One region of the Paraburkholderia sp. J11-2 genome, then DNA from elsewhere that is predicted to be linked to it. Evidence: predicted binding sites of a transcription regulator. Region 1 holds the regulator's gene; each other region holds the start of a gene.

Evidence for each region. Region 1 encodes FliA, which starts transcription of late flagellar genes. Its sites were predicted from a motif close to CTAAAGTTTNNNNNNNNNNNGCCGNTA; they were not measured.
Region 2: U5A57_RS16605 (DUF4088 family protein) is a predicted target of FliA. The motif match lies at 3,907-3,933, and genes of this name have one in related genera.
Region 3: fliD (flagellar filament capping protein FliD) is a predicted target of FliA. The motif match lies at 5,535-5,561, and genes of this name have one in related genera.

Annotation. Positions count from the first base shown of each region.
Region 1 covers NZ_CAJMYY010000025.1:96,936-106,835, reverse strand. The annotation lists gene flhA (flagellar biosynthesis protein FlhA) at 1-1,119, shown strand, start outside; gene flhF (flagellar biosynthesis protein FlhF) at 1,446-3,539, shown strand; partial or broken gene U5A57_RS30210 (MinD/ParA family protein) at 3,532-4,314, shown strand; gene U5A57_RS30205 (RNA polymerase sigma factor FliA) at 4,671-5,402, shown strand; gene U5A57_RS30200 (DUF1778 domain-containing protein) at 5,639-5,971, shown strand; gene U5A57_RS30195 (GNAT family N-acetyltransferase) at 5,934-6,419, shown strand; gene U5A57_RS30190 (flagellar protein FlgN) at 6,510-6,953, opposite strand; gene flgM (flagellar biosynthesis anti-sigma factor FlgM) at 7,003-7,347, opposite strand; gene flgA (flagellar basal body P-ring formation chaperone FlgA) at 7,528-8,862, opposite strand; gene U5A57_RS30175 (flagellar basal body protein) at 9,109-9,624, shown strand; gene flgC (flagellar basal body rod protein FlgC) at 9,721-9,900, shown strand, end outside.
Region 2 covers NZ_CAJMYY010000010.1:221,898-231,797, reverse strand. The annotation lists gene U5A57_RS16615 (hypothetical protein) at 93-605, shown strand; gene U5A57_RS16610 (ATP-dependent helicase) at 763-3,021, shown strand; gene U5A57_RS16605 (DUF4088 family protein) at 3,059-3,820, opposite strand; gene U5A57_RS16600 (AzlD domain-containing protein) at 3,955-4,278, opposite strand; gene U5A57_RS16595 (AzlC family ABC transporter permease) at 4,275-4,994, opposite strand; gene U5A57_RS16590 (AraC family transcriptional regulator) at 5,142-6,050, opposite strand; gene U5A57_RS16585 (CreA family protein) at 6,079-6,567, opposite strand; tRNA gene U5A57_RS16580 (tRNA-Asn) at 6,734-6,809, opposite strand; tRNA gene U5A57_RS16575 (tRNA-Asn) at 6,879-6,954, opposite strand; gene fdxA (ferredoxin FdxA) at 7,062-7,385, opposite strand; gene pncB (nicotinate phosphoribosyltransferase) at 7,712-8,914, shown strand; gene U5A57_RS16560 (lactate utilization protein C) at 9,008-9,670, shown strand; gene U5A57_RS16555 (sodium:proton antiporter) at 9,660-9,900, shown strand, end outside.
Region 3 covers NZ_CAJMYY010000032.1:62,596-72,495, reverse strand. The annotation lists gene U5A57_RS34080 (sensor domain-containing diguanylate cyclase) at 1-1,090, shown strand, start outside; gene U5A57_RS34075 (helix-turn-helix domain-containing protein) at 1,135-1,539, opposite strand; gene U5A57_RS34070 (hypothetical protein) at 2,348-2,746, shown strand; gene U5A57_RS34065 (hypothetical protein) at 2,809-3,417, shown strand; gene U5A57_RS34060 (DUF2964 family protein) at 3,454-3,699, opposite strand; gene fliD (flagellar filament capping protein FliD) at 4,029-5,468, opposite strand; gene U5A57_RS34050 (YigZ family protein) at 5,626-6,219, opposite strand; gene U5A57_RS34045 (hypothetical protein) at 7,008-7,325, opposite strand; gene U5A57_RS34040 (acyl-CoA synthetase) at 7,637-9,307, opposite strand; gene U5A57_RS34035 (Crp/Fnr family transcriptional regulator) at 9,531-9,900, shown strand, end outside.

The DNA.
Region 1 (9,900 bases):
ATGAAGAAGAACGCCGAGGCGAAGAAGGCGAGCGCCGTGGTCGCGGATACCGCGCCCGCTGCGCTCGCGCCGGCCGAGAACACCGAGGCGACCTGGGACGACGTGGCGCTTATCGACACGCTCGGCCTCGAAGTGGGCTACCGCATCATTCCGCTCGTCGACAAGAACACCGACGGCGAGCTGCTCAAGCGCATCAAGAGCATTCGCAAGAAGTTCGCGCAGGAAATCGGCTTTTTGCCGCCTGTCATCCATATTCGCGACAACCTGGAACTGCGCCCGAACGCCTACCGCATTGCGTTGAAGGGCGTGGAAGTCGGCACGGGCGAGGCCTATCCGGGCCAGTGGCTCGCGATCAACCCGGGCCAGGTGAGCGCGGTGCTGCCGGGCACGCCGACCACGGACCCGGCGTTCGGCCTGCCCGCTGTGTGGATCGATTCGAACGTGCGCGAGCAGGCGCAGGTGTTCGGTTACACGGTGGTCGATTCGAGCACGGTGGTGGCGACGCACCTGAATCACCTCGTCGTCATGCACGCGGCCGAGTTGCTCGGCCGCCGCGAGGTCCAGGCGCTGCTCGAGCGCGTGCAGAAGGACACGCCTTCGCTCGTGGACGATCTCGTGCCGAAGGTGCTGCCGGTCACGACGCTGCAGAAGGTGCTGCAGAACCTGCTGGAAGAAGGCGTGCCGATTCGCGACATGCGCACGATCATGGAATCGCTTGCGGAGCACACGCCTCGCATTACCGACGCGCACGATCTGACAGCGGCGGTGCGCATTTCGCTTGGCCGCGCGATCACGCAACAATGGTTCCCCGGCAACGCCGACATGCAGGTCATGGGTCTCGATGCGAACCTCGAGCGCGTGCTTTCGCAAACGCTCACCTCGGGCCCGAACCCCGGCCTCGAACCGGGTCTCGCGCATACGCTGCTCACGCAGACGGAGCAGGCGATGGCGCGTCAGCAAGCGCTGGGCCTCTCGCCCGTGATGCTCGTGCAGCACGCGTTGCGCCCCATGCTCTCGCGCTTCCTGCGCCGCAGCTTGCCGCAACTGAAGGTGCTGTCGTATGCCGAAGTGCCGGATACGCGCAACGTGAAGGTGGTGAATGTGATCGGGGCGCATTGATCGCGCCGGGCGCGTTGCCCACCGGATCGAGGAAAAGCCCGCTTTGGCGGGCTTTTTCGTGAGTCGAGCCGCGTGCGGGCGTGGCGTAAAGCCAGCCTGGAGGCCTCCACACGCCACTTCTCCCTCTCGCGCACCGCTCGCGCCGATTCCGCGAATTACCCGCATTTCTCCGCCCTGATCCATCGATCATGGGGGCCCCACCTTCGAAATAATTCCAACATCGGAAAAGGCTTTGCGAGCGACGCACGGCCGGCAGCAATCCAGCGCCATTCCAGCAACAGACGACCGGCGGCGGCATCAGCCGCTTACCTCATCAGGGGCTCAGCTTGAACATTCGCAAATTCATCGGTGGCACCAGCCGCGACGCGTTACGGCTCGTACGCGAAGCGTTGGGTGCGGACGCCGTCGTTCTGTCGAACCGCACGCTCGACGACGGCAGCGTTGAAATCGTCGCGCTCGCGGACCGCGATCTCGCGGCGATCGCGCCGGCCGATGCTGCCGCGGCCCAAGCGCTGGTTGGCTTGAGCGGCCAGGGTGGTCAAGGCGGCGCGTTCGCGCAGCCCTCCGCCATGACGCAAATGCCGCGCTCACCGCGCGCTGCGCCCGGCGCACCGGCTGCGCTCGCCGCCCCGATCGGCGCGGCGAACCCCTACGCGAGCGGCATGCCGGACGTGTTCTCATCGGTGTTCGGCGCGAGCCCGGAAGTGGGCGCCGAAAACGGCGGCGCGAATGCCGACGCCGATACGCCGGATGGCGATCACGCCGCCGACACCGCTGTCTCGCTCGGCCAGGCACCGGCGGCAGCGTCCGCCACAGGTGGGTCGCTTTCGCCTTCGTCGCGCGCCGCGGCAGGCCAGCAGGCCGCGCAATCGGCGATGCCGCCGACGCTGCATGCCGCGCTCCAGGCAACGCAATCGCAGCAAACGGTGCCGCACGCGCACTCGCCGCTGCAAATGGCGCTGCAGGCCGCGACCGAGTCGCTTGCCACGTCCGCCTTTGCGCCATCGTTTGCGTCCATGACGCCGGCCGCGAACGCCAACGCCCCGGCCGCCGCCCGTGAAGCCGCGGCGCGCCTCGAGCAGGCCGCCGCCGCGAGCGCGAGCGATGCGCCGCGCACGATGGCCGAGTCGAACCCCTGGCTCATCGATCACGCTCGCCGTATCGCGAACCAGCAGAACGCTCCGCGCGTGCCGGGCATGACGCCCGCGGCCGCAGCGGCACGCGGTCTTGGCAATGTCGCCGATCCGGTGCTGCCGCCCGACGTGGACGCCAGCACGCCCGACTGGGCGCTCGAGGCCGCGCACGTCGCCGCGCGCCGCGCAGCACAGCGCCTCGGCCACGGCCCGGAAGCCGCGGGTCCCGCGCCCGGCAGCCGCAACGCGCAGGGCGCCGACGCAGCCCAGACCGTGAGCGAAGCGATCCGCGCGCGCATCGAGCAAGTCGTCAACGAAACCGTGATGAACGAACTCGCCTCCATGCGCGGCATGATGGAAGAGCAGTTCGCGGGCCTCCTGTGGGGCGAACGCCAGCGCCGCAGCCCGGTGCAAGGCGCGCTCACCAAGCAGCTGTTCGCCGCGGGCTTTTCGGCGCAGCTCGTGAAGATGATGATCGACCGCCTGCCCGAAGTCGAAACCGAAGAAGCCGGCATGGAATGGCTCCAGTCGGTGCTCGAATCGAACCTGCCGGTGCTCGAAGACGAAGAGGCGCTCATGGAGCGCGGCGGCGTGTTCGCGCTGATGGGCCCGACCGGCGTGGGCAAGACCACGACCACGGCGAAGCTCGCCGCGCGCTGCGTGATGCGCTTCGGCGCGAGCAAGGTCGCGCTCCTTACCACCGACAGCTACCGTATCGGCGGCCACGAGCAACTGCGCATCTTCGGCAAGATCCTCGGCGTTTCGGTGCACGCGGTGCGCGACGGCGCGGACCTCCAGCTCGCCCTCACCGAGCTCAAGAACAAGCACATCGTGCTGATCGACACGATCGGCATGAGCCAGCGCGACCGCGCCGTGGCCGACCAGATCGCCATGCTGTGCGGCGCCGGCCGCCCGGTGCAGCGCCTGCTGCTGCTCTCGGCGACCAACCACGGCGACACGCTCAACGAAGTCGTGCAGGCCTACCAGAGCGGCCCGGAAAACGCGCCGCTCACGGGCTGCATCCTCACCAAGCTCGACGAGGCGACCAACCTCGGCAGCGCGCTCGACACGGTGCTGCGCTACAAGCTGCCGGTGCATTACGTCTCGACGGGCCAGAAGGTTCCCGAGAACCTTTACGTGGCGACGCGCCGCTTCCTGATCCGCAGCGCGTTCTGCATACCGCGAGAGAGCTCGCCGTTCGTGCCGCACGAAGACGATATCCCGGCGCTGCTGTCGGCACTCTCGACGCGTTCGAATTCGCAGGCTCCCGAGGTCAGGTTTGGATAAGTTCGTAATCGATCAGGCTGAAGGGCTGCGGCGGCTCCTCGCGCGCGAAGGCTCGCGCGTGGTCGCGGTGACAGGCGGCGCGGGTTCGCCCGGCCGCACGACCGCCGTGGTCAATCTCGCGGCGGCGCTCACCGCGCAGGGTAAGGACGTGCTCGTGATCGACGAGTGCCTCGGACCCCGCTCGGTCTGCTCGCTGGTGGGCAATGTGCGCGGCGCGGGCAACTTCGCCGCCGTGATGCGCGGCGAGCGCACGCTCGACGAAGCCGTGGGGCGTCACGCACTCGGCTTCGGCGTGCTGGCCGCCTCGCGCGACAACCGCGCGCAGTACACGTCCGCGCAACTGCAAAAAGTCATTTCGGGCCCCGCGGACATCGTATTGATCGACGCGCAGCTCGACGCCGAAGGCGCGCTCTCGCCGCTCGCCATGCACGCGCATGACGTGCTGATCGTCATGCGCATCGGCGCGCAGTCGATCACGGATGCGTATGCGTGCATGAAGCGGCTGCACTTCGCGCATGCGATCGCACAGTTTCGTGTGCTTGCGAATCATGTCGCGAATGCGAGCGACGCGCACACCGCAATCGAGAACCTCGCTGGGGTGGCGAGCCGCTACCTGAGCGTGTCGCTCGAAAGCGCCGGATGCGTCGCCGCCGATCAGCACATGGCGCAGGCGCTCAAGCTCGCGCGCTGCATCGTCGATGCGTTTCCCTCGACGAACGCCGCGCGCGACTTCCGGCACGTGGCCGCCGAACTGCCGCACTGGCCCATGCGACCCGCGGTTTCGGCGTGCTCGCCGGCCACGGCGCGCGCCAGCGCCGCGTTCGTCCCCACGGACGAAGCACACGAAGCGGCGGGCGACGCACCCGCCGACGACCTGGACGGCGTGCCGCGAGACGGCGTCCAGCTACACGCTACGCATGCAGCAAACGCCGCACACAGCGCGCTCGCCGCGAACGCCGACTCGTTCGTAGCCAGCGTGACGGGTGTGCATCCCGCACCCAACGCAACATCCGCGTCCGCACCGGCCCATGTGGGCTGGCGGACCGATACGCCCGCGCAGCGCACGTCGCCGCAGCACGTTTGACGTGCTCACGACGACGCCAATCAGGGACATGAGAAGTGGAGAGCACGATGTATAACGCTCAAGGAAAAATTTCGCAGGCCGACGTGCTTGCGAAGTACGCGCCGCTCGTCAGACGGCTCGGCTTGCAGCTCGTAGCCAAGATGCCGGCGAGCGTGGACCTCGACGACCTGATCCAGGCCGGCATGATCGGCCTGCTCGACGCGGCCAACCGCTACAAGGAAGATCAGGGCGCGCAGTTCGAGACCTACGCGAGCCAGCGCATTCGCGGCGCGATGCTCGACGAGCTGCGCAGCAACGACTGGCTGCCGCGCAGCCTGCGCCGCACCTCGCGCGAAGTGGAAAGCGCGGTGCACCAGGTGGAGCAGCGGCTCGGGCGCTCGGCGAGCGAAACGGAGATCGCCGAGCATCTGAGCATGCCGCTCGACGAATACCAGAGCATGCTGCAGGACCTGCATGGCAGCCAGCTCATCTACTACGAAGACTTCGACCGCTCCGCCGAGGACGAACCGTTCCTCGACCGCTATTGCGTCGATCACTCGGACCCGCTTTCGGCGCTGCTCGACGACAGCCTGCGCGGCGCGCTCGTCGAAGCGATCGAGCGGCTGCCCGAGCGCGAGAAGCTGCTCATGTCGCTCTATTACGAGCGCGGCATGAACCTGCGCGAAATCGGCGCGGTGATGGAGGTGAGCGAGTCGCGCGTGTGCCAGCTGCACAGCCAGGCGGTGGCGCGCTTGCGTACGCGGCTGCGCGAGATGGCGTGGGCCGGCCAGGAGAATTGAGGCGGTAGACGCCGCGCCTTGACTGGCGTGGGCGGGGTTGCGGTGAAAGAGCCGGAGTGCGGGAGCGCTCCGGCTTTTTTGTTTGGCGGGCAGTTCGAATCGCGTGGTGCCAATTTGGCACCACGCGTGATATAGTGACTCCACTCCGTCAGTGGAGAGCGACGCGAACGTGAACCTCGGGCCGCGCATCCGCCAAACGATGCAGGCGTGTGCCAGGCCCGAAAAAAGGATGAACAATGGCTATCAACAACGGTATGGAAAACTCCAGCCGCGGGCGAATCACTGCCCGGTTGAGCGCGGAGAAACAGGAAATCCTGCAGCTTGCTGCAGACCTTTCGGGCAGCACCCTCAACCAGTTTATTGTGCAGGCCGCGCTTCGGGCCGCGGAGCAGGTTATCGAGCAGGAAGAGGTCATTCGTTCCATTCGCCTGACGATGGACGAATCGAAGCGCTTCTTCGCTTTGCTGGACGAGCCGCCGAAGCCCAATGAAGCGTTGCAGCGCGCGATGGCTCGCTTCAGGAAGAACAAGAGTGCAAACGCAGATTCGTCAGCTGAGGGAGAGCGATGACCGCAGCAGCTTCGACTGCGGCGTCGACTCGATGAGCGAATGGATTCGCCACGTAGCGAGTCAGCACCAAAAGAAGAATCTATCTCGCACTTACGTTGCAGCGGTGTCGTCCGCGCCGCGCACGATTGCGGGCTACTACGCCCTTGCGGCGACAGCGGTAGAAACGCAGGGAATGCCGGCCGCACGGCTGCCGAGGAGCGTGTCCGCAGTCCTGCTCGCCCGGCTGGCGGTAGACCGGCGGCACCAGGGCCAGCGCCTTGGCGAATATCTGCTGATGCACGCACTGGATGTTGTTCTGACAACGGCGGAGTCGGTGGGCGTGCAGTGTGTTCTCGTCGATGCGCTCGATGAGAACGCAGCGGGCTTCTATCGGAAATACGGATTCGAGCCGTTCACCGATGCGCCGCGCAGACTCTTCCTGCCGGTCGCGACGATCAAGCAGGCATGAAAATCTGAAGGCGATCCGTTGCCCCAAACAAAAAAGCCGAAGCGGCAACGCTTCGGCTTTTGTCTTTGGCGAATCCCTGGTGAGCGCCGCTTACAGCCCGAACGCCGGCAGCCGCCCATCGGGGCCGTACAGCATCGCGCCGTTGCCCGTTTCGCCGCGCAGGATCGCGAGCGCGCGGCGGTTATGTTCCATGCGCGTGCGGATCATCATGCCGATCGTGAGGTTCTTGCGGCGCGCGCGTTCGGTCGAACCCTTGAGCAACTCCCACTGGCTCGCGAGACGCGTGTCGCCGTCGCAGGCCATTTCGATGCCTTTGCGGCCGCCGGGGAGGCCGAGGCCTGCCAGCTGCGCGTCGCGCGCCTTTTCGAGGCCTGCGAGACGCTGCGTGAGCGTCGTCTTCTGCTCGACGATCTGCGGGAGCGCCTCCATGCCGTCGGCCGACACGAGCGCCTTTTCTTCATAGGCGAGCAGCGACGCGAACGCCTCAACCGTGGCGTGTTCGTCGATCAGTGTGGCCAACAGGGCATCTTTCATTGCAAGGCACCAAAAAAGCGAAGTGTGCGCGGCGCTCGTGCGTCGAACGTCAGTTAGCCGACGTCGGCTTAACGAGGTCGCGGGCGGTCTGAATCACGCCGTCGGCAATCTTGCCGGAGTCGATCTGCAGCGTGCCGTTGCGGATCGCGTCCTTGATCGACTGCACGTGTGCCGTGTCGATGTCGGCGGAGCCGCTCGCGGCGAGCGAGCGCATCGTCGACGACAGCGACGAGAGGTTCACGTTCGCGCCCGCAGCGCTCGTGCTGCTTGCCGCGCCGGAGGTGGCCGCGCTGTCGGTGCTGGCGGCGCTTACGCCGCTCGAATCGGCTTGCGAGCGCGCAAGGCCATCCTGCAGCGGGCGCGGATCATTGCGGGTGGAGGAGTCAACTTTCACGATGGGCTTTCCTGATCGATTTGACCTTGATAACGGCATAGGTCGCGCCGAACTTTAGCCGAAAATCCCACCGTTACATGCTGTTACGTGTGCTGGCGCACAAAGCCGGAAACCGCCGGATCGGGCCGCCGGTTGGGGCTGAAACCCCCTCGATCCGGCCCTTACCAGATCTTGCTGAGCCTAGATTTGCACCTGCACGGTGCCGGCGTCCTTGACCACGCCCGAGATGATCTGGCCGCCGCTCGTGCGCACGCGCACCTGCTGGCCGGGTTCGGCGTTGTTCAGCGCGCTGCCTTCGGCGGAGATCGTGAAGTTGCTGCCCACGGCGATCACCTTGACGGTTTGTCCGATCACGACCGAAGCCGCGCTGCGCAGCATGTCGGTGCGCAGCGGCAGGCCCGCGGCAATACGCGCGAGCGCGACGGCGCCCGTTGCCTGGTTGGGATCGGTGATGATGGTTTGCGGCAGGTTCGCGAGGTCGCCCGCGCGCGGCATGAAGTCCGCGGCCGAGAGGGCCTCGCCCGCGCCGATCTGGCGCGAGGCCACGTAGTAAGTCACGTCCACGGCAATGCGCGCGCTCACATAGAGCGTCCACGGCTTCGCGCCGATGCAGCGCACGCCCACGGTCGTGTGGCCATACGTGCGCGCGCCCGGCGGCATGAACGGTTCGAGCGAGGTGCAGGCCGCGAGGCCGCGCGGGAACACCGGCGCGACCGTAATGTTCACGTGGCCCGGCAGGCCCGCCGACTGCTGCTGCAGGAAGGTGAGCGCGACGGCGCGAATCGATTCGCCATCCTGCTGACCGGGCGGTACGGTCTGCACGCTCGTGGCGACGGCGCTGGTATTCGGATTGGGCAGCGCGCCGGCGCTTGCATTGGCAACCGGCTTCGCGCCGGCATCTACGACTACGGCGGCGACACGGTTAGCGGTGCCTGGCAAGCTCACGCGCTGGAGCGTGCCTGCGTTGTTCGGGTTGGCCGGCGGCACGCGCACGGGCTGAGCGCTCGCACCCGGCGAGGGAATCGTGACGATGCGCGGCGCGTTGCCTTGGGGCACGCGTTCGCCGGGACCCGGAATCGTGATCATGCCGTTCGAGTCGACGCCCGCGCGCGCGTCCTCGGGTACGCCGCGCGAATTCAGATCGGCGTAACTGGCCGCGCGCAGCGGCGCGGCGTCACTGGCGGGTGCATTGGTGGCGGCATTCGTGGCGGCATTCGTGGCGGTATTGCCGGCCGTAGCCGCCGCAGGCTTCTTCGCGTTGCTGGCGAGCAGCGCGTTCATCTGCGCGGCGTCGGCGCCCGCGCGGTCGCCGTTGCCCGCAATAAAGATCTGGCCGCCCGCGCCCTCGGGCTGCGGTGCGGTTTGCGCCGCCGTTTGCGCCGCAGTTTGCGCATGAGCGAGCGCGCCACCCAGGGCGCAGCCAAGCACGCACGTCCAGGACACGCTCCACGACAGCGCGCGCACACGCCGCTTCAGGCCCGCGTCGGGCCTGCGCAAAGAGGCAGTTTGCGGCATCGTCGTTCTCCATCGAATGCATTGACACGCCTCGCATTCTAGGCGGCCGCCCCCGCGCGCTTGCGTCGAATAGAGGGGCGCTTTACCGGCTATTCGTCCGATTGGTTCTTGCCACCCCCGCCTAATATTCCACTCCATGCGCAAAGGCCTTCGGGTCACGCGCCTAACGTTTGCGCCGGTTTCTTCGCCGATGGCGAGCCTGCCGCGCTCACGCCGAATCCTTTTTCGCTTCACGGAGAACGCCCGATGCTGGACAAACTCGATGCCGAATTCGCCTTTGGGCGCGAAGCGCTCGATGTGCGCGCCACGCGGCAGGCATTGATCTCTTCGAACATCGCGAACGCCGACACGCCGGGCTACCAGGCGCGCGACGTGGACTTCTCGGCTTCGCTTGCGGGCGCGCTGCGCCAGCAAGGCGCCGGCGGCACGGCGGGCATGGCGGCCACCTCGGGCGGCAACGTCCAGCCGCTCGCCATGGCGCAGCCCGCGGGCGTGACGAGCGGCATGCAGATGGCGTCCACGGAGTCGGGCCACATGGCCGGCGACGCGAAGCTGATCCCGACCGGCGGCCCGGCCGACACCTACAAGAGCCAGCTCATGTTCCGCACGCCGGTGCAGCCCGCGCTCGACGGCAACACGGTCGATCTCGACACCGAACGCGTGCAGTTCGCCGACAACGCGCTGCACTTCGAGTCGGGCATGACGGTGGTCTCGCAGCAGATCAAGACGATGTTGTCCGCGATCACCTCGGGCTCGAGCTGATCGGCGCGCGAGCGAAGCGGCAATGCGTACGCAACAACGAAGCCATGAACGACCAACGCGCGCGCGACGCGCACCTGATGTGAGGTCAACGAAACCATGCCATCCCTGATGAACATTTTCAGCGTTGCGGGCTCCGCCATGACGGCGGAATCGCAGCGTCTGAACGTGACGGCGTCCAATCTCGCCAACGCCGACAGCACGACCGGCCCCGACGGCCAGCCGTACAAGGCGAAGCAGGTCGTGTTCGCGGTCAACCCGCTCGGCGGCGCGCGCACG
Region 2 (9,900 bases), on a different contig from region 1:
TGCGTTGCGCGGCTTCGTCGAGCGGGGGCGCGATTCCGGCGGGCCTGCCCGCTGCCAACGCGCCTTCGGAACCACTGCAAGGAGGATACGCCATGACCCAGATTCGCAAGCTGCTCACTGCTACCGCCGCTTTTGCCACCGTGACCACTGCCGCCGTCTTCGCGCAGGGTGCGTATGCGCAAAACGCCGCTCAAAACGCGACCCAGGGCGCGGCACAGGCCGGCGAAGCCCCAACGATGGCGCCTTCCGGCGCGCCGGGTGCTGCGCCTGGTCAAGCGCCGGGCCAGGTGACGGGCCACGCGCCGGCGGCCGCCGGGATCGCGCAACCCGCGCCCGCCCCGCAAGCGCTGACTGCTCCGCAATCCGCTGACCCGCTGGTGCAAAAGCGCAACGCCAACGCCGCCGCGAACGCGGAATACCGCAGCGCGAAGAAGTCGGCGAACGCCGAGTACAGCGACGCGAAGAAGCAGGCGAAGTCGCAGTACAAGGCGCAGGTGAAGGACGCGAAGATCAACCACAAGGCCGACCGTCAGGCCAACGATTCGGAAATGAAGGATCAGATGAACGGCATGTCGGCCCAGCAGCAGGGCGGCCAATCGGATTAACGCGCTAACGCGCGGCCGGTGCAGGCGGCGTCCGTGTACTGGGCGCTGACCTTGTTCGCACACCGAGAGCGGCGGCGTCCGGCAACGGACGCCGCCGCTTCGCTTCATGATGCTCGAAACGCGCCGCGGCGTTGTCGTTAAATCCCGCCAGATCGCCATGGAATCAGGCGCTTGCGGATGCGGGGTGTATGGATATACAGTATGCGTCGCCTCTTTCCGATTCGCCACGTCCATCGTCCCAGCGCCCGCCGTGTCCACAGTTTCCGTTGCCGATTCTTCTGTCTCCGACGCCAGCCAGGCGCGTGCCGACGCAGCCACTGCCGTTTCTTCGTGGCTCGCGAAACTCAACGACGCGCAGCGCGAGGCCGTCGAGCACGGCGGCGAAGCGGGTTACGCGCCGGGCTCGACGCTGCCGGGCCCGCTGCTCGTGATCGCAGGGGCCGGGTCGGGCAAGACCAATACGCTCGCTCACCGCGTCGCGCATCTGATCGCGGGTGGCGCCGACCCTCACCGCATCCTGCTGCTTACGTTCTCGCGGCGCGCCGCGCAGGAAATGACGCGGCGTGTGGCGCGCATCGCCGCCAGCGCGCCGGGCGCGGCCGCAGTGCTCGCGCAAGGGCTTGGCTGGGCGGGCACTTTTCACGGCGTGGGCGCACGGTTGTTGCGCGAGTACGCGGATCACATCGGCCTTTCGCCGGCGTTCACGATCAACGACCGCGAAGATTCCGCCGATCTGATGAACCTCGTGCGCCACGAGTTGGGACTCTCGGCGAAGGAAAAGCGCTTCCCCTCGAAGTCGACGTGCCTTGCGATCTACTCGCGCGCGGTCAACACGGGCGACTCGCTCGCCAGCGTGCTCAATCGGTCGTTCTCGTGGTGCCTCGAATGGGAGCCGCAACTGCGCGCGCTGTTCGCGGCCTACGTGGACGCCAAGCAAAAGCAGAACGTCCTCGACTATGACGACCTGCTGCTCTACTGGGCGCACATGGCCGCGGAGCCGGCCATCGCCGCCGATCTTGCGGGCCGCTTCGACCACATCCTCGTCGACGAATACCAGGACACCAACCGCCTGCAGGCCTCGATCCTGCTCGCGCTCAAGCCCGACGGCCGCGGCCTGACCGTGGTCGGCGACGACGCCCAGGCGATCTATTCGTTTCGCGGCGCGACGGTGCGCAACATTCTCGACTTCCCGGCGCAGTTCGATCCGCCCGCGCGCCAGGTGACGCTCGAGCGCAACTACCGCTCGACGGCGCCGATCCTCGCCGCTTCGAACGCCGTGATCGACGCCGCCGCCGAGCGCTTCACCAAGAACCTGTGGACCGATCGCCCCTCGCAGCAGCGCCCGCGCCTCGTCACCGTGGCCGACGAGGCGACTCAGGCGCGCTACGTCGTCGAGCAGATTCTCGAGGCGCGTGAAGCGGGCATGAAGCTCAAGCAGCAGGCTGTGCTGTTTCGTGCGGCGCACCACAGCGCCACGCTCGAGATCGAACTGGCGCGGCGCAATATCCCGTTCGTGAAGTTCGGCGGCCTGCGTTTTCTCGACGCCGCGCACGTGAAGGACGTGCTGGCGGTGTTGCGCTGGGCCGAGAATCCGCTCGATCGCGTGGCGGGCTTTCGCGTGACGCAATTGCTGCCGGGCGTCGGGCCCGCCAACGCCGCGCGCCTGCTCGACCAGGTGGCCGCGTGCACGGGCGCGTATCGCGCCGCCGAGGCGCTCGCGGCCTTCGCGCCGCCGCCGCGCGCGGCCGAGGACTGGCCGGCGTTCGCGTCGCTCATCGACAGTCTCTCCATGCGCGCCACACCGTGGCCCGCCGAATTCGAGCGCGTGCGGCGCTGGTACGAGCCGCATCTCGAGCGCAATCACGAGGACGCCCAGGTGCGTCTGGCCGATTTGCTGCAAATGGAGAGCATTGCGAGCACTTACGCCTCGCGCGAGCGCTTTCTCACCGAACTCACGCTCGATCCGCCGGACGCCACGAGCGCCGAATCCGCCGATCCGCTGCTCGACGAGGACTATCTGATCCTCTCGACGATCCATTCGGCGAAAGGGCAGGAGTGGCGCAACGTGTTCGTGCTCAATGGCGTGGACGGCTGCATTCCGTCCGATCTCGGCGCGGGCAGCGACGAGGAGCTGGAGGAGGAGCGGCGGCTGCTCTATGTGGCGATGACGCGCGCGAAAGAGGATCTGCACATCGTCGTGCCGCAGCGCTTTTACGTGCACAACCAGGTGGCGTCGGGCGACCGGCACGTATGGGCCTCGCGCACGCGCTTCATCGCCGCGCCGATGCTGCCGCTATTCGAATCGCGCGCATGGCCGCCCGCGCCCGTGGCGAGCGCACCGAGCGCGGCGGGACTCGCCGCCGCCGCGCATGCGAAGGTCGAGATCGCCGCGAAACTCAGGAAGATGTGGGACTAATGAGCGCGCCTGGCGGGGCGTTCTCAGCGAGGCGCGTCTAGCGCCCCTGTTCGCGCGCGGTGCCACGCTGCGGCGGCATGAAGAAGTTGCGCAGCCACGCGGCGAGGCGCGTGAAGACGTCGTCGGGCTCCTCGACGAAAATCTCGGGCTTGAGCAGGCGCAGATATTCCATGATCTGTTGCGCTTCCTGCTTCTGGAACACGCCATGCGTGACGCCGAGCCTCAAGAGCCCGCGCAATTCACCCAGGCGCTCGCGCGCCAGGCTGCCGCTAGCCTGCTCGCAGCCGATCTTCGCTTCGTACACCCGCTGACGCAGCGACTCGGTGAGCCGCCACGCGGGCGTCTGCATCGTCTCTTCGAGCGTCTGGATGTCCTGCACGCCCGATTTGATCTGCGCAGCCAGCGGATCGATCAGCGCTTCTTCGCCTTGGGCTTCGCTCACGATGGCGGCCGCCCAGTCGCGGCACTGCTTCGAGAGTTCGTCCGGTGTCCACTCGGGCCGCGACGCAAAGCCGAAACCGAATTCGCCCGCCTGACGCATCAGGATCGAGACGACCTCGGGGAACTCCTTGTCGAGCGTGCGCTTGGCCCATGCGTACTGGCCGCCTTGCAGGAGCCGCTGGACAGCGTGCTCCGTGAGCGGCGTCATGTTGTCGAGCAGCTTCGCACGCAGGTAGTCCTCGAATTCCGGCGTGGCGAACTGCGGGTCGAGTTTGAGCGAGACGCGCAGGAACGCGTCGAAATCCTTGCGCAGCGACGCAAGCGTTTCATCCTTCAGGTTAAGGGTGATATGCCCCATTGTGGTTGCCCCGGTGTAATCCTTATCGCTTCTCGCGTGCTCTCGCCGTTCGAGCAGTGGCCTGCCAGAGCAGGCCTTGACGGGTTTAACGGCGCGCCGGGGTGAAACTTGAGCGTAAGGGGCGAGGGGACGCTCTAGCGCAGCACGACGCCTTGCCAGAGGAAGAACACGCCGAGCCCGACCGCGATGGTGAGGAGCGGCCGCTTCGTGAGCGCGCTGACAACAATGGCCGCGAGCGCGCCGACGAGCTGCGGGTTGCGCCAGGTCAGCTCGGCGCCCTGGCCGTGGGGCGAGACCGCCATCGGCACGATGATGGCCGTGAGTACGGTAACGGGCACGAAGCCGAGTGCGGTGCGCACGAGCGGCGGGAACACCAGCCGGTCGCCGAGCACGAACACCGCCGTGCGAATGACGAGGGTGATGAGGGCCATGCCGAGAATCAGGACGACGTAGTTCATTGCCCGGCTCCTGCGGTGCGTTGGACGTTGGTGGGCTTGCGGGCGGAGTCGCTTGCGGCGCGGACGCCGCGCGAGGAGCCCGGGCGCGAGAGGACGACGCCCACGACCACGCCTGCGAGCACGGCGCCGAGCAGCCCGAGCTTGTACGGCCAGCCCTGCCAGAAAAAGGCGAGCGCGCCCGCGGTCGCGGCAGCGGCGAGGTAGCGCACGGCAACCAACTGTGGCACGACGATGGCGATGAAGGTCGCGACCATCGCGAAGTCGAGGCCGAGTGACTGCAGGCCCGGGAACGCCGCGCCGAACAGCAGGCCGGCCGCGGTCCAGAGCTGCCAGTTCAGATACATCGACACGCCCGACCCGAGGAAATGCCACGGCGAGACGTCGTCGCCGGGCGGATGGCGGCGGAAATGCGCCCACGCGACGGCGAAGACCTCGTCGGTGAGCAGGCCGCCGAGCACGAGACGCCAGCGCAGCGGCAGATGCGAGACATAGGGCGCGAGCGTTGCGCTGTAGAGCACGTGCCGCAGGTTCACGATAAACGTGGTGGCAAGAATGACAGCGAAGCTCGCGTGCGAGGCGATCAGCCCGAGCGCGATGAACTGCGCGGAGCCGGCGAACACGGCGAGCGACATGAACTGGCCGTGCCAGAGCGAAAGCGGGCCCGAGGTGACGAGCGTGCCGAAGATCACGCCGAACGGCGCGGCGCCGATCATCATGGGGATCGTGTCGCGCGCGCCGGCGATGAATTCGGTGAAGCGGTTGGGATGCGTGGTCAAACTGTCCTCCTGATACAAGGGGACAGCATAACGGCCGCCCGTGCGGGTGGCTTGTACGTTCTTGCGGCGCGAGGCGGGCTTGCGCCTTCAGGACGACTGCCAGCGCCCCGGCGGCACGCCGAACATACGCCGGAAGTGCCGTGTGAAATGGCTCTGGTCGGTGAAGCCGCTCGCCGCGGCGACGTCGGCCACCGAGGCGCCTTCGCGCAACGGGCCGAGCGCGCGTTGCAGGCGCAACTGCGTGCGCCAGGCGTGCGGCGGCAGCCCGGTCGCCTGCGTGAAGAGCCGCGTGGCGTGAAAGGGCGAAAGGCCGACTGCGTGGGCGAGATCGGCTACGCGCAGCGGCATGGCGAGATCGGCGGCGAGGAGCGCCTTCATCGTTTCCACACGCGGATCGTTCGGGCCATGCCTGAGCGCGGCCTCGCGCGTGCGGCCGTAGCGCGTGAGCAGCGTCGAGAGCGCGTCGAGCAGTGCACCTTCTACGGCGAGCAGATCGGAGCGCTGCGCATCGGAAGCGGTGGGAAGCGCCGCCAAGCCGGCGCTCGTGCTGGATTGCGCTGCGGCGCGCCGCCAGTCGGCGTCGGCTTCGAGCAGACGGTGTGCGCGCGAGAGCCGATGCGCGAGATCGAGATCGTGGATCACCTCCGTGTCGAACCACGGCAGCGGCTGCGCGCGCCCCGCGATTTCGCCGGCGAGATCGTGCAGGAAGTCGATCGGCACGTACATCACCCGATAGCTCCAGCCTTCCTCGGCGGCGCGCGAGCCCGTGTGCAGCTCGCCGGGATTGATGACCGGCACGCTGCCCGTTTCGGCGACGTGCTGCGCGCCGCGATAGCGATAGCATTCGGCGCCGCCCTCGATTACGGGGATCGTGTACGCCTCGTGCCAGTGGGGCGCGAACGTATGTTCGTTGTATTCGGCCGTGACGAGATCCGCGCCGGGCAGAAGCGGCGTGCGCCAGTAGCGGGCGGAATCTCGAAAACGGGAATCGGTCATGGTGAGGGATCCGGCTCAGATCCCCAGTTTAGCGCAGCGGAATCGTCGTGCCCGCCGGCACCGGTACGGCCGTGACGCTGTTCTTGGCGCTGCCGCTCACCACCCGGTCGCTGTAGGTCAGATACACGAGCGCGTTGCGCTTCGCGTCGACCACGCGCACGACGTGCAACGTCTTGAACAGGAACGACATGCGCTCGTTGAAGACGTCGTCTTGCTGCTTGAGCGGGCCTGTGAACGAGATCGGCCCGACCTGCCGGCACGCGATCGACGCCTCGGTCGGATCTTCCGCAATGCCGAGCGTGCCCTTCACGCCGCCCGTGCGCGCGCGGGAGACATAGCAGGTGACGCCTTGCACCTGCGGATCGTCGTAGGCTTCGACGACGACTTTGTCGGAACCGGTCACGCGGAAGTTGGTGTTCACGCTGCCGATCTGTTCGGCGTGGGCAGCGGCCGAGGCGACGAGGCTCGCGCCGGCGAGGAGGGCGGTGAGGCGGGCGGTGAGGCGGGCGGATTTCATGCGGATTCCCGAAGATGACGAATCGACATTATCGGGGAGGGTGGGGAGTGTCAGGGTGAGACTGCGAAGACATTCGGCTGCACTGACGATGCAGCCTCGCTGTATGCACAACACGCGCAGCAAAAGAAAAAGGGGTTGCGTGCAAACACGCAACCCCTCGATATTTTGGCTCCCCGACCTGGGCTCGAACCAGGGACCTACGGATTAACAGTCCGGCGCTCTACCGACTGAGCTATCGGGGAACAACAATACAGCTACAACTCTTTACGTCATAAAAAAGCCCGTTGTGATTAACGGGCTTTTGCGAATCTTGGCTCCCCGACCTGGGCTCGAACCAGGGACCTACGGATTAACAGTCCGGCGCTCTACCGACTGAGCTATCGGGGATCAACAAAAGCAGAGAACGAGATTCTATGGGGTATGGCTAGACCTGTCAATACCCCGTCGCTATCTCTTTAAGGGCAATCCGCGATCAGCGTGCGATTAACGTGCAATCAGCGTGCGAGAAGCGCGAGCTTGTCCTTCACGTCCTTGAATTCGTCGGCTTCCGGCAGCGGCGCCTTGGTCTTGGTGATGCTCGGCCAGTTCTTGGCGAGGTCGGCGTTCAGCTCGATGAACGATTGCTGGTCGCCAGGCACGTCTTCCTCGGCGTAGATGGCGTTCACCGGGCATTCCGCAACGCACACGGCGCAGTCAATGCACTCGTCCGGGTCGATCGCGAGGAAGTTGGGACCTTCGCGAAAGCAGTCCACCGGGCACACATCGACGCAGTCGGTATAGCGGCACTTGATGCAGCTTTCGGTCACAACGTGAGTCATTCAGGCAGCTCCTGCAAGCTTTTTGTATCGGGGGATGGCGGTTCGCCAAAGGCGCTATTGTAACTGATGAGGAATTACCCCAACCACGGGCCCGTAACCGTCCTTATATCGTTTCGTGATTAGTTTATATGATGGGGTGATCCGCACCGTTTTACCCCTTGCGAACAAGGGGACGTGCCGGCGGGCAAGCGGGGCGCGCAGGCATTCGGGTAACATGGGCGCACCGCTGGCGCTCGCCGCCCGGAGCCGCTGCGAGGCATCTGCCGCGCAGCGGCTCCGGTTCCCGCTTCGCGGGCGCTATCCGATTGCAGTCCGGCTGGCCCATCATGATCATTACTTCGCTGCTCGATACCGATCTGTACAAATTCACGATGATGCAGGTGGTGCTGCATCATTTCCCAGCGGCCAATGTGGAATACCGTTTCCGCTGCCGCACGCCGAACGTCGATCTCGTGCCCTACATCGACGAGATCCGCAGCGAGATCCAGAAGCTCTGCAGGCTGCGCTTCGCCGAGCCCGAGCTCGAGTATCTGCGCAAGATGCGCTTCATCAAGGGCGACTTCATCGACTTTCTCGCGCTCTTTCACCTCAACGAAAAGTACATCTCGATCACGCCGTCGCCCAAGGGCAACGGCGAAATCGACATCGAGATCAAGGGGCCGTGGCTGCACACGATCCTTTTCGAGATCCCGGTGCTCGCCATCGTCAACGAGGTGTATTTCCGGAACACGCAGCATCATCCGCAGTATGAGGAGGGGCGCGAGCGCCTGCGCCACAAGATCGAACTGCTCGGCGCAAAGCCCGAATTCGCCGACTGCAAGATTGCCGACTACGGCACGCGCCGCCGTTTCTCGAAGCGCTGGCACGAGGAAGTCATCCTCACGCTTAAAGACGATCTCGGCGAGCAGTTCACCGGCACGAGCAACGTCTACTACGCGATGAAGCACAACCTCACGCCGCTCGGCACGATGGCGCACGAGTACCTGCAGGCGTGTCAGGCGCTCGGGCCGCGTCTGCGCGACTCGCAAATCTATGGCTTCGAGATGTGGGCGAAGGAGTATCGCGGCGACCTCGGCATCGCGCTCTCGGACGTCTACGGCATGCAGGCCTTCCTGCGCGACTTCGACATGTACTTCTGCAAGCTCTTCGACGGCGCACGGCACGATTCGGGCGATCCGTTCGAGTGGGGCGAGCGCCTGCTCAAGCACTACGAGGACAACCGCTGCGACCCGCGCACGAAGACGATGATCTTCTCGGACGCGCTCGACATTCCCAAGGTGCTGCGCCTGTACGAGCGTTTCGGCGACCGCTGCCGCCTCGCGTTCGGCGTGGGCACGAATCTCACCAACGACCTCGGCTATCAGCCGCTGCAGATCGTCATCAAGATGGTTCGCTGCAACGGCCAGCCTGTTGCCAAGCTCTCCGATTCGCCGGGCAAGAACATGTGCGACGACAAGGCGTATCTCGCCTATCTGCGCCAGGTGTTCGGCATCGAGCAGCCCGTGGAAGAGGAGTGCGCGGGCAAATAGGCGCGTAAAGAAGCGCACACGGAACCCGTCAATCACAAGGCGACGCCCCGGTATAATCGGCGCGTCGCTTTTCTTCATCTGACGAGGACGTTCATGGACACGACGGCCGCCCGCCGCAGCATATTCGCGCGCATTCGCGCGGCGCAGGGACGCGAGGCTACGCCCGCGGCGCACGAACGCGAAGCCGTGGCCGATTACCTCGCGCAGCATCCCGAAGGTCCGCGTCCGCCGCTCGAAGGCGACCTCGTTGCGCGCTTCGTTGGCGAGGCGCGCAAGATGTCGAGCACCGTCGACGAAGTCCAGCAGATGGCCGACGTGCCCGCCGCCGCGCAACGTTATCTCGCCGAGCGCAGCCTGCCGATGCAGGCTGTCGCGTGGCAAACGCTCGAAACCTTCGACTGGGCCGGCGCGGGTCTCGCGGTTCAATTCCGCAAGCCGGAAGACCGCGATCTCGTCGGCCTCACAGGGTGTTTTTGCGCCACGGCCGAAACCGGCACGCTGGTGCTGCTCTCCAGCCCGCAAACCTGGGCCTCGGGCGCGCTGTTGCCCGAAACGCACATCGCTGTCGTGCCCGCTTCGCGCATCGTCGCGGGCCACGAGGACGCCTTCGCGCTCATGCGCGCCGAGCGCGGAGAACTGCCGCGTGCGGTCAATTTCGTTTCGGGGCCCTCGCGCACCGGCGACATCGAGCAGACCATCATTCTTGGCGCGCACGGGCCGTATCGCGTGCATGTGATCGTCGTGCATGGCGCGTAAGCGCAACGCGGCGAGCGCCTGCGCGGGAGCGCTCTTCGCTGCACTCACACTGTTCAGCGCGAGCGCACACGCTGCGACGTTCGACGGCGCCTCGCTTGGCGCGGCCTGGGCGCTGCCGTTCGCCGGCATGCTTCTGTCGATCGCGTTCTTCCCCATGTTCGCGGCCACGTTCTGGCATCACCATTTCGGCAAGATCTCGGCGGCCTGGGCGCTGGCCTTCCTGCTGCCAT
Region 3 (9,900 bases), on a different contig from region 1:
CCTGCGCGGCGGCGTGCTCACCCTCGGCCTCACCCGCCGCATCAATGCGCCCGACGGCTCGTTCGCGGGCGTCGCGCTGCTCGGGGTGCGTCTCGACTACTTTCAGCACCTTCTGGAGCGCATCAATCTGGGGCCGGGCGGTCACCTCTTCATATTGATGCGCGACGGCACGGTGCTCGCGAGTCAGCCGCCGTCGCTGGGCGGCGCCGGATCGAACTATGCGGACCTGCCGAATTTCGCGGTCTTTTCCCGTCGCGGCGCCGGCAGCGATACGCTGCGCTCGGCGCTCGACGGCGTGGAGCGCATCTACACGTTTGCGCACGTAGGCGACTCGCCGTTCATCGTCGTTGTGGCGCCCGCCGTGGACGACGTGCTCGCCGGCTGGAGGCGGCGCAGCTATATCGCGCTGGTGGTGACCACGGTGTTCGGCGGCGCGTGGGTCGCCGTGTCATGGGTGCTTGCGTTCGCGCTGCGCGACAAGGTGGTGGCCGAGGGCGAACTCATGCGCCTGGCGGTTACCGACCCGCTCACGGGTCTTGCGAATCGGCGCGCGCTCGACAGCCGTCTCGCGGCGGAATGGCATCACGCGGTGCGCGAGCGCACGCCGCTTTCCGTGCTGTTCTTCGATATCGACCACTTCAAGCTCTTCAACGACACCTACGGGCACGCCGCCGGCGACGAGGTGCTGGCCTTCGTGGCCGGGCGCATCGCTTCGGGGTCGCGGCGCGCAACCGACCTCGCCGCGCGCTTTGGCGGCGAAGAGTTCGCAGTGGTGCTGCCGGGCACGGCGCTCGACGCCGCAACGCGCGTTGCGGAGAAGATCCGCAAACGCATCGAGTCGGACAATCTCACGCTAAGTGGTACGCACCATGGGTGCGTGACGGTGAGCGCGGGGTGTGCGAGCTGCAATCCGCCGGAGGGCGGCAGCAGCGCGAAGCTGCTGGCCGCCGCCGACCGCCTGCTGTATGAGGCCAAGGAAGCCGGCCGCAACCAGGTCCGGTCGCAGCAATGGACGGGAGAGGGAGCGCAGCCGCTGGTGGATTCCGAGGCCGGAACCCGAGGCCGTGATGCGCCCGCAACCCGGGGCTGAAGCGCGCCGGCATCTCGTGCGGCGCGCGACGCCCTCCATGCCGCTCAGCGCGCGGATTTCGACAGCCGGTGGCCGAGGCCCAGGTTCGAGACGATCTGCCACGTATAGACGCGCGAATAGTGCACGCCGAACTGCCGGCCGATCAACTCGCGCACGCGGCTGTTGGTCCACGCATCGCTCGCGAAGCCATGCTCTCGAGCGGAGCCGTGCAGGGCGCTCGCGATCCAGCCTAGCGCGGCCTGATCGAGCACAGAGGGACGGCCGCCCACGCTCATCTGCTGGAGCGCGGCCAGTCCGCCGTCCTCGACGATGGACTTGTAGCGCCTCACCGTCTGGGCGGAGAGGTGGAGTGAGTCGGCGACGCTATTCACGGTCGCGCCTTCCATCAACATCTGGCCGGCGGCCATTCTTCTCGCGACGCTCGGCAGGTTCTCGGTTCGGGTAAGCATGTGTTCACTCGTCGACGAAAGATTCCGGACACGCGGCATTGCGGATGTGCCGCTCCTGTAACCCTTCCTGCAAGCGGGTCTTGTCGCTTGCCATGAACCCCGGCGCCGGTGCGGTGACGCGAGAGCCATGACGGACGGCGAAATCGACGCCCGGTGAAGGGCGCTTGTTGCGAAACGCCTCGGTGTTCCGCAGCGGATATTAATAATTGTTTTTGTAGGGAATGTGTATAGCTAGCGGAAAAATAGTCTGCTTGACTTGTGGATAATCCTGAACTAATGGGAAAAAACAACCGGTTCGCGTTGCTCAACAATGGGGGCTGGCATTTCGCATTGATCCCGCAATGCGAAGTTTGCTCCCATTGCAGCAAGATAACCTGACTTATTTGCTCAATCATTGAAAAGCAACATTGTGCGCTGTTTTGTATGATTAATTCACCGTTCGGCGGATATTTCGCCGGATCGACTCTATTCAATATGGATTAAATCGCGGGAGTGGTGGCTGGAGATGTTTGTTAGCGTTTCAGGCTGCTGTCCGGTAAAAATCACCGCCGCCCGGCATGAGTGACGATGTCAGCGGGGCAATTTCAGGGAGTGATTTGATTTTTTTGTGCAGAATGTTTTTCGCAAACATTTCGAATCGATTCGAATGCGGATTGGATTCGAATGAACGAATGCAGAATGCCGGATTTGCCGCGCAACGTATCGCGTAGCGAAACGGGTCCCTGAATCCTGTCGGGCCGCCAAATGCGCGCGCTTTTCGTCAAGCGACGCGCGGCATGGGCGGCGGCCCGCTTTCTGGCCGCTGCGGATGAATAAAGAACTCGATGAAAAAGTAGGTCGTTTGTTGCGCCGCGCCGCGAGCCGCCGCTCGCTCGTGCCGTATGGCGCGTTTCACGCCCTGTTCGCGGGCGACGTGCCGTTGCGCGAGCGTTACGAAAAGCTCGAGGCGGCCGCGGCCGCGTTGTGCGAGCCGAGCGAGGCCGACTATGCGTCGCTGCTCTCGACCGATTCGGGCCTGCCCGGGCCGGACTTCTACACGCGCTTCAAGCGCCTGCATGCCGAGCGCTATTACGCGACGCTCGGCGCGGACCGGCACCGGATGCTGCGGCTCGCCGAAAAACGCCAGCTTGCGAACGAGGAACGCGAGCGCGTGTATGCCCACTATCTGCGCTGTGCTGCCGAAGAAGCCTGCATGAACGGCGTGTGATCCGCGCGAGCGGTGCCGCGTCGTTCTCTTGCCATTGACGATCCACGAAAAGGAGTTGCCACATGTCCACGCGCAATCGTTCTTCCGCGCCGCTGCTCGGCGCTGTTCTCGTGTTTGCCCTCGGCGTGTCGACGCCGCTGCTTGCGCAGACGGCATCCGATGCCGCGCCTGAAAGCGCGCCGAACGCCCAGCTGCAGATCGGCGAGGTTCAGACCACGGCCACGGTCGTGAGCATCGACGCGGCCACCAATTCGGTCACGCTGCGCGGTGCGCGGCGCAACCTGGTGACGGTCGCGGTCGATCCCACCATCGGCGACGTGAGCAAGCTCAAGCCGGGCGATCACGTGAATATCCTCTACAAGGAGGCATTGCTGCTGCGCGCCGAAAAGGTGGCGACGAGGGGTATCCGTTCGCGCGTCGATACGGTCGCTACCACGCCCGCTTCCGGTGGCGTGGCGGCCACGGCGCACAGCGTTCAGGTGGTTGCGACGGTGCAGAAGATCGACCGCAAGAGCCGCAAAGTCGCGTTGCGCGGACCGACCCGCACGGTCGTGGTCGTCGCGCCGCCGGACGTGCCGCTCGAATCGATCAAGGTGGGCGACAGCATTCGCGCCGACTATGTGAGCGCGACGGCGGTGCAGGTCACGCGCGACGGCCAGAAACTGCAGTGAGGCAATGACGCGTGGGCGGCGTGCCAGGCAAGGGCGCTAGTCCACGCGATTGCGGTCGCGCACGAGGATCGTGACGTAGATCGCCGTGCAGACGATGATGACGGCCACGCCGGTAATCACCTTCTGGTGGTCGAAGTTGATGAGGCCGACCACCGCGATGGCGATGCCGGCGGCGGAGCCGAGCGTGCCCATCGCGGCCACGAAAATGCGCATCTTGCTCCAGACGCGATGGCGCCGCTCGGGACCTGCGCCTTCCATAAATCGATGCAGTCGATCAAACATGGCGGCTCTTCCGGGTTGGGTAGAAGTCGGTCATGCGGGCACGATTGAATGAGCGGCCCTGACCAGTTCACGCACAGTTCAAGTATAGCCAGCCCATTATTACGCGTTCTTTCATTTGCCTGCACGCTATCGCGCCGTAACCCCGATCGCTTTTTGCGCAGGTTTAAGTTTGGCTTAATTTTCGCTCGCGATGATGGAGCCGTCGGGTCGATTTGATAGTTCGATTCGCGGTTGTTCTTCACGTCCCCTGTTGGCCGCCGATTCGTTCGGCGGCCTTTTTTTTGCCTGCCCTCGACGTTTGCTAGCGTCGAGCCGCGCGCATTCAAGCCTTATTTGTGATTGGTCGCGAGCGCGCCCGCGCTGTTCGCGCCGCCGAAAAGCTGCGTCAGATATTGCTGGTTGTTGTTCATGATCGACATGAGGTTATTGAGCGCGGTGAACTGGCTGTTGAATTTCGCAGTGAGCTGGGTGGCGCGCGCCTCGAGCAACGACGACTGCTTCTTGATGTCGTCGAGTTCCTTGTTGATGGCAGTGCTGCGCCGCTCGATGATGCCGCTCGATTGCACGTAGGGCGTGATGGCGCTGCTCAGTTTCGCGGTCATGCCGCTGCTGCCAAACAGCGCTGCAATCGCGCGATTGCCCGGTTGCAGCGCATTCTTGAACGTATCGTCGTCGATCTCCAGCTTCCCGCTCTTGTCGAGCTTGATGCCGATCTCGCCCAGCGAGTGGGTTACGCCGTCGTTGCCCTTCACGCCCGCCGATACGGCGGCCGGCAAACTCGACGCGAGCGTGCGCGCGATCGAGTCGCCGAGCAGCGCGCCCGCTTGTGCGCTGCTCGTACCGGTGGCGGCCGTGTAGGAGGTCAGCCCGTTCAGGGCGTCCACGTAGCTGTTGTACGCCTTCACGAAGTCGCGGATGGACGTGCCTGTCGCTTCGGTGTCGGGGGCGATGGTGAGCGTTTGCTTCGTGCCCACCGAAGCGCTTTCGAGCTTGATCGTGATGTCGCTCACCACGCCCTCGAGCGTGTTGCTCGCGCTCGTGACGCGCGTACCGTCTATGTGCAGTTCTGCGTCGCCGGCTGGCTCGACTTCGCGCATCTGCGAGGAAGCGAGGCGCGTATCGACGCCCGTGCCCGCCTGCACGTCGATCGCGTTGGCCGCGCCGGTTTTGTTCGCGCTCAGCACGAGGTGCTGACCGTCGGCGCCATTGACGATCGACGCCGTGACGCCGGGGTTGTCCTTCGCCCGGTTGATCGCCGCGGCGACATCGGTGAGCTTGTTGCTGCCCGCGGCGATCGTCAGATGCATGGACTTGCCGCCCATCGAAATGTCGAGGCTGCCCTCGCCGAGCGTCTCGCCCGTGGCGAAGCTATCCGAGGTGAGCTTGTGCGCGCTCGCCAGGTGATCGACCTCGACCGTGAAGCTGCTCGCCACCGCGCTCTTGCCGGCAACCGCGCTCAACCCTTTGTCCTTTTCGCTCGTCGTGACCGTGAAGCGTTGCAGCGCGGCGCCGTCCTTGAACGGCTCGAGTGCGCTCTGGAGCGAAGCGAGCGCCGACTTCAGCGTGCCGAGCGCTGAGAGCGTCGTGTTGCTGGCCGTTTGCTTCGCGCTGAGGATGGCGCTTGGGCCCGCGATCTTCGCGTTGACGAGCGCCTTGACGAGCTGGTTGACGTCGAGCGTGGAGTTGGTCGCGCCGCTGATGATCGACTGGGCGGCGTCGCTCAGCGCGCTGTTCGCGCTGGCGGTGGTGTTCGTGATCGTGCTTGCCATGAAAGAAGTCCGTTCGTTCCGGTGCGTCGAGTCGACGGAGCGCGCGAATGCGCGGCCATGCTTTCATTACGGCAAGCTTTCATGAAACTTAATGAAAGATTTGAAAAGAATTTGAAAAGTTCTGCCCCGCCCTCGCGGCGGCGGCCGGGCGCCCGCCTCAGACGTGCTCGGGGAAGCCCGAGCGGCCTTGCGTGAGATCGGTGAGCGTGCTGCGCGCGGCGTCCACGGCGGTGGCGGGCAGCTGGATCGTGAGGCGCACGGTCATGGCGTATTGGCTTTCCACGAGCGTGAACTGCTCCTGGTCGATCCAGTGACGCACGCGGGTTTCGTCGGGGTAGCCGAGTTCGACCGTGAGGCGCGCCTGCGCAATGCGCTCGACGCGCGCGGCCCCCTGCAGGGCGGTGGCGATGGCGTCGGTATAGGCGCGCACGAGGCCGCCCGCGCCGAGCTTCACGCCGCCGTAGTAGCGCACCACGGCCGCGAGCACGCCGTCCAGGTCGTGATGGCGCAGCACTTCGAGAATCGGGCGCCCGGCGGTGCCGGAGGGCTCGCCGTCGTCGGACATGCCGGACTGGCCGCCCGCGAGCAGGGCCCAGCAAACGTGCGTGGCAGTGGGATGTTCGTCGCGCAGACGGCGGATTTCAGCCATGGCCGCTTCACGGTCGGCCACGGGAATGGCGTGCGCGATGAAGCGGCTCTTGCGGATCTCGAGTTCCGCGGTGACGGGATGGGCGAGGGTGAAAGTCGGCACAGGCGGGTTGGCACGGCAGGCGAAACCACCATGTTAGCCGATGCGCACCGACCGGATTTCGACGTCCGGCCCCATATCTTGCCAGTTTGTGTAATGGATCTTTGCGCGGGATGCTAGTGACGCCCTGGCTTTCAGGCCGGATAATGCTCGGCATGACGGATCTAGCTCTGGCTGGAGCGAAGCCGAACTCCTCATTCGGTGATCCGTCATAGTCCTTTCTCTCGCGGCGCCGTTGCGGCCGACGCGAATCCCCAAGCGCACAGAAGCCAAAAAAATCCCCGGTCGGACTGAGTCACGACCGGGGGTCACAAGGCTCGCCTGTTCTCAAGAGGCAATCCCACATTACGTCCGCAAAATTGCGTCCGCAATCGGAAAAAAAACCTGGTGCGCTTCGCGTTCGGCGCGCGCTAGTGTTCTCACGGGTGCCAAAAAAAATCCCGGCCATCGCTGGCCGGGCAATGAGAATACACCGTGCGCTCCGGGGAACGAAACGCCCGACAACGTTACTAGCGGGCCGTGCGACCGGCAACACTTTCGCATTACCTTCAATTACTGACGTATGCCTTTCGGGTGGCGCCCGGCGCCCGGCGCGGCGGGCTGGAATGGCCGTGTGGCGGGCATTGTCGGAAAATTATTTCGCATGCCGAATGATATTTGCGCCTGAGTGCGCACATGGCTGAGTAAGGTGCTGAAATGCGCCGAGGCCGATCTCCCCTCGGGAAGACCGGCCTCGGTGTGCCACCTCCGGCGCCGCCAGGGAAGGCGGCCCGTCGATCAGGCGTACGTTATCAGTAACGCGGCGGGGGCGGCGGACGATGGTCGCCGTCACGATAGTGCGGGGGGCCCGGATCGTGCGGATGATGGTGCATCCACTCGTCGTGCGCCCAGTAACGGTGGCCGTCCCAATAACGGTCATCGTGCCAGCCGATCGAGACATGCGCGTCCACCGGCATCATGTGCGGTTGGCCGTATTGCGGCGTCGATTCGGCACGCAGCCCATACGGTGCGGATTGAGCGAAGGCGCTCGATGCGCCCATCAATGCGCCGCCGGCGATCAGTGCTGCGGCGATGGCGCGGGCGGGGGTCTTCCAGCTCTTGGTATTCATGAGTTACCTCCTCTTTGGTTGCGTCGTCAGTCACGCGGCATCGGGATGCCTTTGTGTTGCGACCACGGATCAAAGCTTATCGGCCCGAAGCGGAGGAAAACGTGACACCTTGTAAGCTTTCGTTTCATACGATTCTTCATGCCCGAAGGGCCGTTTTGACAGTTGGCCCTTGATGCAAAAAGGATTAAGCGCCACGCCTGACAATCGCAAACAGGTCCCGCACGGTCGCGTTGTCAACTGGCGTTACATTCGGGCGGCGCGCGCCGCCCGAATGCGTCACCTGTACCGGCCGGCGGGTGCCGGTGTCGTTTTTACCGAGGTGTTTTCGGCGCGTCTTGCGTGCCGGCCAGATCGATGGCGCTTTGCGAACCTAGTTGCGCGCGCAACTCATATTTCTGGATCTTGCCCGTGGCCGTGCGCGGCAGTTCGCCAAAGCGCACGGCGCGCGGCACCTTGAAGTGCGCGAGAAAGAGCCGGCAGTGCGCGATGATTTCCTCGGCCGTGACGCTCGCGCCAGGCCGCAATTCGACGAACGCGCAAGGCACTTCTCCCCACTTCGGGTCGGGCATCGCCACGACGGCGGCGAGCGCGACGGCAGGGTGGCGATACAGCGTGTCTTCGACTTCGATGCTCGAGATGTTCTCGCCACCCGAGATGATGATGTCCTTGCTGCGGTCGGTAATGCGCACGTAGCCGTCGGGCGTCATCACGCCGAGGTCGCCCGTATGGAACCAGCCGCCGCGGAACGCCTCTTCGGTCGCGCGCTCGTTCTTCAAATAGCCCTTCATGCAGATGTTGCCGCGGAACATGATCTCGCCGAGCGTTTCGCCGTCGGCGGGCACGGGCTCCATCGTCTGCGCATTGCGCACGCTCACGCCGCTTTGCAGGTGATAGCGCACGCCCTGGCGGGCGGCGAGGCGCGCCTGTTCCTCTTCGGGCAGCGTCTGCCAGCGCTCCTGCACCGCGCACACGGCAGCGGGACCGTACACCTCGGTCAGACCGTACACATGCGTAAGCTCGATGCCGATCGCCTTCATCTTCGCGATCACGGCCGGTGGGGGCGGCGCGCCGGCGACCATCGTGCGCACGGTGTGCGCGATGCCATCGCGATACTCGGCGGGGGCGTCGGCAAGCGCGCCCTGCACGATGGGCGCGCCGCAATAGTGCGTGACGCGCTCGCTGCGAATGAGGTCGAACACGAGCTTCGCGTCGAACTTGCGCAGGCATACGTTGACGCCCGCGCGCGCGGCGACGGTCCACGCGAAGCACCAGCCGTTGCAGTGAAAGAGCGGCAGCGTCCAGAGGTACACGGCGTGCTTGGGCATGTCCCATTCGAGGATGTTGCTCACCGCGTTGAGGTACGCGCCGCGATGGTGATAGACCACGCCCTTGGGGTCGCCCGTCGTGCCCGAGGTGTAGTTCAGCGCAATCGCGTCCCATTCGTTGCTCGGCGTCACCCAGGCGTACTCGGGATCGCCCTGTTCGAGGAACGCTTCGTAGTCGGTCGCGCGCGGGAAGAACTCGGGGTCGGCGGGCGCGATGTCGGCCACGCTGATGATCTTGAGGTTCGGAAATTCGAGCGCCGCACGTTGCGCGAGCGCCGCGAATTCGGTATCGACGATCAGCGCTTTCGCTTCGCCATGGCGCAGCATGAACAGCATGGTTGCGACATCGAGCCGCGTGTTGAGCGTATTGAGCACCGCACCGAGCATGGGCACGCCGAAATGCGCCTCGACCATTGCGGGGATATTGGGCAGCAGCGCCGCCACCGTGTCGCCGCGGCCGATGCCCGCCCGCGCGAGCGCGCTCGCGAGCCGCCGCGTGCGCGCATACGTTTCGCGCCAGGTGCGGCGGACGTCGCCATGGACCACGGCGAGGCGCTCGCCATAGACTTCGGCCGCGCGGGCGATGAAATCGATTGGCGTGAGCGGCACATAGTTGGCTTCGCGTTGTGCGAGCCCTTCTTCGTACGGGTGCAACATGGCGGTGTCTCCGGTGTCGATCGCCGATGCCGGCTCGAAAGCCGTGCCGCGGCGTGTCGCAGGTTTGTAGGTATGATTCGCGCTACCGTAGCAGGGCCGCGCACGCCAGTCTGTCGCCGGCGCGACAGAGCGGGTCGCGAGAGCGCTGCAACTCACGATCCGCTCGACAATATCGACCCAAAGATTGACCTAACTCCAGGAAAGCGCGATGTCGCAATCCATTATGCCCCCGGACGGGACACCGCCCGCCCGCGATTCGTGGCGCGAAGGCGAGCGCATCGACGCAGCGAACATGGCGCGCCTCGCCGCCTTGTTCGAGCGCTGCGTGTGGTTTCGCGCGCTTGCGCCCGAGCATCGCGAGTGGGTGCTGGCGTCCTCGCATGCCCAGGGTTATGCCGCGGGCGCGATCGTCGCCGCGCGCGAAGCCCCCTCGGACTGGTGGCTCGGCGTGAGTTCGGGCCTCGTGAAGCTGGCGATTTTCAATGCTTCAGGGCGCGGCTGCACGTTTTCGGGTGTGCCGCATGGCGGCTGGTTCGGCGAGGGGAGTGTGATCAAGCGCGAGCCGCGCAAGTACGATGTGATTGCGCTGCAAC